DNA from 3 places in the Brucella anthropi ATCC 49188 genome. Region 2 is predicted to be linked to each of the others. Evidence: riboswitches for the same ligand, from Rfam matches in the RefSeq annotation. Region 2 holds a riboswitch; each other region holds the start of a gene.

Region 1 (3,274 bases), on a different replicon from region 2:
ATCATTCGTGAGGCCTTGGCGGATCTTCCGCACGATCACGTGCCAACGGTAGAAGACTGGCGGCGGTTTTCTGAAGCCTGGAAAGATATGCTTCAGGAACGTATCGACAGTCTGATGCAGCTTCGCGACCAGATAACGAGCTGCATCGGCTGCGGTTGTCTCTCGCTTTCCGAATGTCCGTTGCGAAATCCCGATGATGTCCTTGGACAACAGGGCGCTGGTCCCAGAAGGTTGATGGTCAAGTCCGGCAACCACACCTAATCGCACAGGGCCTGCATTGAGCCTTCTTTGACCGCAAATAGAGCACGTGGTGTGCTGCATCAGGTCTTTTCGCTGCGGTCTCGGTGCCGCGAAATTCATAATCGTCGTTATAGCAGCCATTCCATCGCGCAAAGTCTAAAGTGCTAGACGCATGGATCGGCCTGCCTGTACCTTACCTGTCGTCTGATCGATAGGCAGGGAGGGCCTCGCATGGACGTGACGATCATAACGGGAGCATCGGATGGGATCGGTGCCGAAACTGCACGGCAGATTGCCCGGCGTGACCGTGCCAATGCTGCTCTGGTGCTTGCTGCGCGCAATGTTGAAAAGCTGGAAAATCTGGCCATCGAATTGCGGCAACTGGGCAGTTCTGTTCTCGTGGTACCAACCGATGTGAAAGATCGTACAGCCTGTATCGATCTTATCAATAAAACCGTTTCCGCTTTCGGTTGTATCGACACTTTGATTGTGAATGCAGGCATGTCGGCCCACGCCAATTTTGCTGAGATCAAACCAGATGATCTCAACTGGATGCATGATCTGATGGAGTTGAATTACTGGGGTAGCGTCTGGCCCATTCATGCAGCACTTCCGTATCTTGCCGCCAGCAAGGGACGGATCGTGGCTGTGTCTTCTGTTGCCGGATTGATCGGTGTGCCGGGGCGCACTGCCTATAGCGGAACGAAGTTCGCTCTTTCGGGTTTTTGCGAGGCGCTTCGCGCGGAACTGGAACCAAGCGGTATATCCATTACCATCGTCTATCCGGGCGTCGTCAAAACCGACATTCGCAAGGTGGGTTACAGCGCAAGCGGCGGTGCGCTGGGAACAAGTGGTGTGCGCGAAGATGACATGATGCCCGTCGAGGAAGCTGTGCGGCTGATGCTGGAAGGCGTGCAGGCTCGCAAGCGTGAAGTGTTGATGACACGCCAGATGCGATTCGGGCGCTGGTTGAAACTGATTGCCCCCTCAATGGTGGATCGCATGGCCCTCAAGGCCATCAAACCGGAGTTCAGACCGAAACCGATTAAGCCAGCTGGGTGAAGAACGCTTCGTTCATTCCACGCTTTGCGGCCAACTATCTATTGACGAGTTTTTAACTTCGACTACTATATATAGTGTTCTAGGTTCTTTCGATTCGTTGGGTCGAAAGCTAAGACGGGAATCCGGTGCGTTTCATCCATGACGGATGCGGCAATGCCGGAGCTGCCCCCGCAACTGTAAGCGGAGAGTTCTGTCCATCACGTCACTGGCTTTGGCTGGGAAGGCGGACAGAATGTTGATCCGTGAGCCAGGAGACCTGCCTTGAACGAGTACGTCCACGGGCGGGGTGTCCGGTTGGCGCGCAATCTTGTGTGGCAAATCGTTGCCTTACGGGTTGCTGCCCCGAACTTCCCGCTCATAGCTTCGGGGTGAAGTCCATGTCCAGTTTATTCAGTTTCGGTTCCGATCCTCCCTTCGAGGCATAGTTTGTGTGGTCAGGCTGCTTGTTCGTGCGGCTGGCCGATCCCGTATCTCATGTCTTTCGACGCGCATTTTGCGATGCGCGAACGGCTCTTTGCGTCTCCTATCGAGAGTATTCCAGTTTAAACCGGACCGTTGGAAATACTCTATCTCTTTGTTTTTATGCATGTCTTAACCCCAAAACCGGTTCCCACTTTTGGGAGACATGCTCCAGTGAGGAAAAAATGAACGTCACCGTTTACAGCAAACCCGCCTGCGTCCAGTGCACGGCCACCACGCGCGCCCTCGACCGCCAGGGTATCGAATATGAAGTCATCGATATCTCCGCCGATGCCGATGCTTTCCATCTCGTTCAAGACATGGGTTATCGCCAGGTGCCGGTGGTTGTGGCAGGTGAATCCCATTGGGCGGGCTTCCGGCCCGATATGATCAGCGCTCTCGCCTGAGGGCTATGGTCACATGAGCCTGATCGTCTATTTCTCCAGCCGGTCGGAAAATACACACCGGTTTGTCGAGCGGCTTGGAATGCGGTCGAACCGTATCCCGATGGACGGTTCAGGCGGATTGCAGGTGCGCGAGCCATTCGTGATCGTGACGCCCACATATGGTGGCGGCGGCTCCAAGGGCGCTGTCCCCAAGCCTGTGATCCGCTTTCTCAACGATGAGAGCAACCGCTCTTTCATCCGCGGCGTGATTGCCGCGGGAAACAGCAATTTCGGCGAGGCTTTCTGTATCGCCGGCAACATTATCTCCGCCAAATGTCAGGTTCCCTATCTCTACCGCTTCGAGCTTCTGGGAACCGATGAGGACATTGGCAATGTCAAGAACGGGATGGAACGATTTTGGACACGGCAGACACGACCTTGATCCGAGAGCGCGAGGCACAGCCAGTGGCGCAGGATGCGCCTCAAGCTGTAACTTCCAACAGCAGTAAACCGTCAAAATCCTTGGACGGGCTGGATTATCACGCGCTCAACGCGATGCTGAACCTTTACGATGACGAGGGAAAAATCCAGCTTGACCGCGACCGGCAGGCTGCGCGCCAATATTTCCTCCAGCACGTGAACCAGAACACGGTCTTTTTCCATAACTTGCGGGAAAAGATCGATTATCTGGTGACCGAAGGCTATTACGAGCAAGAGGTACTGGATCAGTATTCCTTCAATTTCGTGCGCGATCTTTTCGACGAAGCCTATGCGAAGAAATTCCGGTTTCCGACCTTTCTCGGCGCGTTCAAATATTACACCAGCTATACGCTGAAAACCTTCGATGGAAAGCGCTATCTGGAGCGCTATGAAGACCGTGTCTGCATGGTAGCGCTGACGCTGGCGCGCGGCAATGAACAGCTGGCACGCAATCTGATGGAGGAGATCATTGCAGGCCGCTACCAACCTGCGACGCCGACTTTCCTCAATGCAGGCAAGAAGCAGCGCGGCGAGCTCGTTTCCTGTTTTCTGCTGCGGGTTGAAGACAATATGGAGTCCATCGGGCGCTCAATCAATTCGGCGTTGCAATTGTCGAAGCGGGGCGGCGGGGTGGCCTTGAGCCTTAC
Region 2 (3,274 bases):
GGCACGATCCCTAGTCCAACTTCGTTCGAAACAAAAACCACAGGCCCGGCAAGATCCGGCAGCATGGCGACAAGACTTGCCGTCTCTGTCGCTATATCGCGCTCGGCCATCATCAGATTGGTCAGCCACAGGGTCAAACAATCGACCAGCACGAACCGATCCGCAGCAGCATTCAATGTCAGTGCACCGACCAGATCGAGTGGCTCCTCCACCGTCTGCCATTCGGAACCACGTCGGTCGCGATGAATGGCAATGCGGTTTTCCATTTCCTTGTCGAAGGCACGTCCTGTTGCCAGATAGAGTGGCTGAAGTCCCGAGGATTCAACCATTTTCTCGGCATAGGACGACTTACCCGAACGGGCTCCGCCAAGAACCAGAACCGATTTTCCCGGCGAAGCCATTTTCATCAGCCCTCAATCTCGGACGATGCGTAGTGCTGGATGAACCAGCCAAGTGCGAGGCCGATCACGGCCCACATGAACAGGTTCGTCGCCAGCGATGCGACCGCATATTGCGAAGCAAGCAGTGATGGAATCGGTGACGAGATGTCTTCGGGATGCGGAGCACCATAAAGATGCGGCGCCACGATCAGCACCAGACCGAGGGTCTTTGCCCAGATTTCCTGGCGCAACACGATGAGATAGAGGCCTAAACCGCTCAGCACCACGGTAGCGAGCCACCAGAGCTGACGTTCAGCCAGATCAGCCGCAGGCATTGCCGGTAATTCCGGCGATAAACCCAATGCAGGCAGAAACGCGGCCGCGAAGAAACCGGCAACGCCCCAATAAATCCCATTCTGCACCGTAATGCGGCGTCCGAGAAGCAAAGCCACGCCACCAAGCAGCAAGGCGAAACCTGCACCTGCTACGAGATTGGCAAGGATCGTATTGCCCAACCGCCCAAATGGTAATTCAGCCCCTTCTTCCTCGGCACTTTCGGCAGCGGCACCATGATCATGCGGTGTGGCTTCCGCCTCGCCGTGACTATGGCCACCGCCAGCATCTTCATAGGTTTCGGCCTGCAGGATCAAAGGCACTGTCTTCAAATACATGGCGGGAGTAACCAGCAGCCCGGCCAAAAGCCCGGCAGCAAGCGTCGCCAACAAATAACGGATCAACATTTCTGTCCCTCAATAGCAATTTCGCGCCGATGGCCGTCCACCATCGAGCTTTGCTCAGCTTCAATTCCGAAAGATGTTAAACTGCTCAGTGGCAGGGAAAACCATAGGAATGGCGCGTATCGTGCGCTGAATCGTGCAACGTATCAGAATGGGCAAGCCCTACGCCGTAGATCAGGAACGCGCCGAGAAGCAGTGAAACCACAGCCGTGCCCAGACGGGCAGCGAGCGGCATTGCGAGTGTGCTGGAAACAGAATTTTGAGTACGTGCAGCCATGACAACCTCCGTGCAGGCAGCAGGGAAAAACCTCCCATGGGGTTCGGGCTCAATGCCCTCACGCAACAGGCAGGTCTCCTGGCTCACGGGTCGCGGGGATTGAAGCTACCTTCCCAGAAGCTTTGCAGCCTCCAGTGGTTACCGGTTGCCCGGTTTGCCTCATCCCTCTCCGCTCTACAGTCGCGGGGTCGGCTGCGATAAAGACGCCCGGATTGGGTCCGTCCGTCGCATTCCCTTTTTGGTATTGCCGGGATTCGTCCCGGCAAAAACCTGTTGCATGGTTTCGACACTAGGCTTTCGCCCCATCGTCGTCAATCGCGACCGATGATTGACGACCTCATTTCAAATTAAACAGTGCATCGATATCGAGACATGCTTCCAGCCCTTCGGCCAGTTCATCCAATGCAGCTTCAACGCCGGCGCGATAGTTCACTGAACTGCTCTGCACACCAAGATTCTGCAGAAATCTCCGGCGAAATTCATCCGCATTGAAAACACCGTGGAGATAGGTCCCCATGATGCGCCCATCTGGTGATATGGCTCCGTCGTCATGCTCGCCAATTCGAGCGAAAGGCCACCCCATATCCGGTCCAGTCGTGCGGCCGATATGGATTTCATAGCCCTCCAGCGGCACATTATGGAGAAGCGCGGTCGCCTGCACGTTGCGGACCACTTTTTCAGGTTCCATCACCGTTTCGATATCGAGCAGCCCAAGACCATCAATGTCGCGTACATGCCCCTCGATACCAGCAGGGTCGCTGATGTGGTGACCAAGCATCTGGAACCCGCCGCAGATACCAAGCACATGACCGCCTCGTTTCACGTGGGCAGATAATTGGCGATCCCAGCCATTGTCCCGAACCGCCTGCATATCGGCTATCGTGGACTTTGTCCCCGGCAGAACGACAAGGCCCGCATCGCCGGGAATGCTCGAACCAGGCGGCACCATGACCACTTCTACATCCGGTTCAGCCTTTAGCGGATCAAGATCATCGAAGTTGGCAATGCGCGGCAACATCGGCACAGCAACCACGAGCGACTTCTTGTCTCCGCGAACGGCACGTTCAAGAACGACAGAATCTTCGGCTGGCAGTCTCGATACCGCTTTCAGCCACGGGACAACGCCGAAAGAACGCCAGCCGGTAAACCGGGTAATGGCAGCCAGCCCGTCATCAAAAAGCGAAATATCGCCCCGGAACTTGTTGATCAGAAATCCGCGAACCATGGCGCGGTCCTGTTCGGACAGAATTGTGTGCGTGCCGACGAGAGACGCAATCACGCCACCTCTGTCTATGTCACCGACCAGAACAACCGGGACATCGGCCTGTGTGGCAAACCCCATATTGGCGATATCACCGGCCCGCAGATTGATTTCAGCTGGTGACCCCGCCCCTTCCACCAGCACAAGGTCCGCGCCTTCGCTGACCCTGGCGAAGGATTCCATGACAGCCGCCATGAGCTGCGGTTTCAATTCCTGATAATAGCGCCCGCGCGCCTCGCCTCGCACTTGTCCCTGGACGATAACCTGACTACCCATGTCAGTCTGCGGTTTGAGGAGTACCGGATTCATATGGACAGACGACGGCACACCGCAAGCCAGCGCCTGCAACCACTGCGCCCGACCAATTTCGCCACCATCGTCGCTGACTGCCGCATTGTTGGACATGTTTTGCGGCTTAAACGGTCGAACATTCAGGCCGCGATTGCGCGCAACCCGGCATAGTCCGGCAACAAGAACACTTTTGCCGACGTCCGAACCCGTTCCCTGAAACATGATTGCGCGTGCCATGGACTGCTGCGTAGCTTAAACTGAACTTTCTGGCAACGGGACCTCAATCGGCGAGCGTCTATGCAAAAATGCGCATCAGTTTATTACAAAT
Region 3 (3,274 bases), on a different replicon from region 2:
GGAAAGGTTGCCAAGGAGCCAGAACATGATACCGCGCGCCTGTTCGGCATTTGCTGCTTTGGTGACGATGAATGACGTCAACGCGTTGAAAAGCTGTGAACCGGCAATACCCGCCAGAATGATAGCGCTGCTGCCTCGCCCCGCCCGCAGCGCCAGCAGGGACACGAGACAGAAAGCAACAATAGCGCCAATGAACGCACCCAGCGAGAGTGTCAGCACGCCAGCGCCGATGCCAAGAATGGCAACGGCGACGGCTCCAGTCGAAGCGCCGGCGGAAATGCCCAGAATGTAAGGATCGGCGAGCGAGTTTCGGAGCAGCGACTGCAGAATGACGCCGGATATTGCGAGAGACGCGCCGCAACATGCAGCGATAACCGCACGGCTGAGGCGATAGCTCCAGACAATCCCTTCATCGATGGGTTCGAGCGGATATCCGGCATTCCACACCCGATTGGCTACGGTTTTCGCAACCACATCGAGTGGTATCGCCGTTTCGCCTATCGCCGCTCCGAGCCAAAGGGCAAGAAGAAGCAGGACAAGCGAAAAGGCCAGGAAGAACACGCCGGAGCGGGTCCTTCCCTTCTGTTTGAAGCCTGTTGTCGCTACCCGCGCCGTCACTTGTTCAGGCCCGAGGCGGCGATATCGGCTGCAAGTGTTTCGATGCCTTCGATCACGCGAAGCGACGTGCTCATCGACTGCGCATCCATGTCGAAGACATGCTTGCCCTTAACCGCAGGCATCAGCTTCGTGACCGCATCGTTCTCGAGAAACTGGTGCTTGACGGCAATGTCGTCAGCCGGATAGCGGCGGCGATCCAGCTTTGCAGCCACGATCATCGAAGGGTTCGATTTCGCAATCGTTTCCCATCCGACCGTCGGCCATTCTTCCTCGCTGTTGATCACATTCTTGATGCCGAGTGCCGAAAGAATATAGGCGGGTGCGCCGAACTTGCCTGCGACGTAAGGATCGGCATCGACCTGCGTGCTGGAGAACCAGACAACGGCAGACAGCTTGCCGCCAGCAGACCCAATTTTTTCGCGCGCGGCCGCTTCGCGCGCCTTCAGGTCGGCGACGAGTTTCTCGCCGCGATCCTGCACATTGAAGATTTCCGCCAGTTCGGTGATTTCCTGATAGACGATATCCATCTTGAAGGCTGCCGTACGAACACCGTCGCCACCGCCGGAATTGTCCTTGCCAACGCAATCGGAAGGCGATGTATAGGCCGGAATGCCCAGTTCCTCGAATTGTTCAGGCTTCGCAACAATGCCGGTCGGGCCGACATGCCACTGAAAATCCGCCGTTACGATATCCGGCTTCTGCGCCAGAACGCTTTCGAAGCTCGGATCGTTATCGGCGAGCCGCTTTACCTTGGCATTCACCTCCTCAAAACCTTTGAGAACAGGCCCGAACCACACTGCCGTGCCGACGACCCTGTCGCTGAGACCAAGGCTGTAAAGAATTTCTGCGCTGCTCTGGCCGACCGCAACCGCGCGGCTCGGTGCCTGCTTGAAGGTAACGTCACGACCGCAATTTTTCAGCGTCAGCGGATATTGCGTTTCCGCTGCCTGTGCAGCCAAACCGCCTGCGAGAAATGCAACCGCACAGAGGGCGGCGCGAAACGGCATCTTGCCGAGAATATTCATGAAAGTCCCCGAAATGATGAGAAAAAGACGCCCTGTCAGCTGGCGGAAAAAATCCGATACGGAAGACGGACAGGCATATCCGGGGACATGTCGAAATCATGCGATGACGATGGAAGGATGCGTCCTGCGACGCGGAAATCTGTCATAACCGGCTCCTGCTCCGGGCATCCCCGCCCGTGACAATGGACAACACTAAACGGCAGGTCTCCTGGCTCACGAATATCTGCTGTTCATCTGCCTTCCCGCGCTTCTCCGGCACAGTGGCATGACGCTTTCAACGTCACGAGGATGAACGGCAATCCGCTTACAGTTGCGGGGGCAGCCACGGTCTTGGCCCCTTTTCGGGTCGTCCTCACCGTGTTCCCTATTAATCCCCTTCGCTCTCGGTCGGGGAACCGTCGTTACACTATTACGTTGACCCGATGTCGCCGTCAAGCAGGTCTCGATGGCTATTTCCAACGCACGGTTTTCAAGCGATTCGAAAGCCCGTTATTTAAATTGCGGCCAAACTATCGTCGCATGCGCTGGCCTATTGAATTTGTTTTCGCTAATCTCCATGTAGTTTTCTCCCGCTAGAGGAGCGGGACTTTGGGGAGGTCCGCCGGGAGGCGGCATACATTCTATTTGGGAGGACATATGCGTAGATTTATTCTGGCCCTGACGTCGGTAGCGGCGTTGGCTATGGCAGGCTCTGCTTCCGCAGAAGACTACAAGGTGCTGGCGCCTGCGGCTCCGGGCGGCGGCTGGGACCAGACGGCGCGCACGATGCAGAGCGCGCTTCAGGACGAAAAGATTTCCGGCAGCGTGCAGGTCATCAACGTTCCGGGCGCTGGTGGCACTATCGGCCTTGCCCAGTTCGTGAACCAGAACAAGGGCGACCCGAGCCAACTCATCGTCGGTGGCTATGTCATGGTCGGCGCTATCCTGACCAACAAATCGCCGGTTACGCTCGACGCCATCACGCCGATTGCACGCCTCACCGGTGAATATGAAGCCATCGTCGTGCCTGCTTCTTCCGACATCCAGAACCTTGGCGACCTTGCGGCAAAGCTGAAGGCTGATCCAGGCTCCGTTTCGTGGGGCGGCGGTTCTGCGGGCGGCACCGATCACATCACCGCTGGCCTCTTTGCCAAGGCAGCAGGCGTCGACCCGACCAAGGTCAATTACATCGCCTTCTCGGGCGGCGGCGAAGCACTGGCAGCCATTCTCGGCAATCAGGTAACCGTCGGCATTTCCGGCTATGGCGAATTCGACGCCCAGATCAAAGCCGGTACGCTGCGCATCATTGGCATTTCGAGCGACGAGCGCGTGGAAGGCATCGACGCACCGACCTTCAAGGAAGGTGGCGTGGACGTTTCTATCCAGAACTGGCGCATGGTGGCCGCTGCTCCCGGCATCACTGCCGAACAGGAAGCTGCCATCAATGCCGATATCGAGAAAATGGTGAAGTCGGAATCCTGGCAGAAGGCTCTGAAAGACAAGGGCTGGGCGGATACTTATCTCGCCGGCCCGGCGTTTAAGGAGCAGCTTGCCAAGGACGTCGCTGCGACTGAAACCATCCTCAAGGAAATCGGCCTCGTCAAATGACAGGAACAGAACCGCAGGAAAAGCGCCGCCCGGAAGGGGCGGCG

What was found. A riboswitch is a leader RNA that binds a small molecule or an ion and turns the genes downstream of it on or off. The one in region 2 is predicted to bind cobalamin.
Region 1: it holds a riboswitch for cobalamin, as region 2 does, so the genes downstream of both, nrdH (glutaredoxin-like protein NrdH) here and OANT_RS09740 (CbtB domain-containing protein) in region 2, are expected to answer to the same signal.
Region 3: it holds a riboswitch for cobalamin, as region 2 does, so the genes downstream of both, OANT_RS20195 (ABC transporter substrate-binding protein) here and OANT_RS09740 (CbtB domain-containing protein) in region 2, are expected to answer to the same signal.

What each region holds. Positions count from the first base shown of each region.
Region 1 is NC_009668.1:249,494-252,767, forward strand. Features, by position in the region: gene soxR (redox-sensitive transcriptional activator SoxR) at 1-261, shown strand, start outside; gene OANT_RS15290 (SDR family oxidoreductase) at 472-1,302, shown strand; cobalamin riboswitch at 1,367-1,580, shown strand; gene nrdH (glutaredoxin-like protein NrdH) at 1,947-2,168, shown strand; gene nrdI (class Ib ribonucleoside-diphosphate reductase assembly flavoprotein NrdI) at 2,182-2,589, shown strand; gene nrdE (class 1b ribonucleoside-diphosphate reductase subunit alpha) at 2,565-3,274, shown strand, end outside.
Region 2 is NC_009667.1:1,973,744-1,977,017, reverse strand. Features, by position in the region: gene cobU (bifunctional adenosylcobinamide kinase/adenosylcobinamide-phosphate guanylyltransferase) at 1-401, opposite strand, end outside; gene OANT_RS09745 (CbtA family protein) at 407-1,120, opposite strand; gene OANT_RS09740 (CbtB domain-containing protein) at 1,206-1,394, opposite strand; cobalamin riboswitch at 1,446-1,683, opposite strand; gene OANT_RS09735 (cobyric acid synthase) at 1,732-3,183, opposite strand.
Region 3 is NC_009668.1:1,326,719-1,329,992, forward strand. Features, by position in the region: gene OANT_RS20190 (FecCD family ABC transporter permease) at 1-618, opposite strand, end outside; gene OANT_RS20195 (ABC transporter substrate-binding protein) at 615-1,643, opposite strand; cobalamin riboswitch at 1,825-2,054, opposite strand; gene OANT_RS20200 (Bug family tripartite tricarboxylate transporter substrate binding protein) at 2,280-3,230, shown strand; gene OANT_RS20205 (tripartite tricarboxylate transporter TctB family protein) at 3,227-3,274, shown strand, end outside.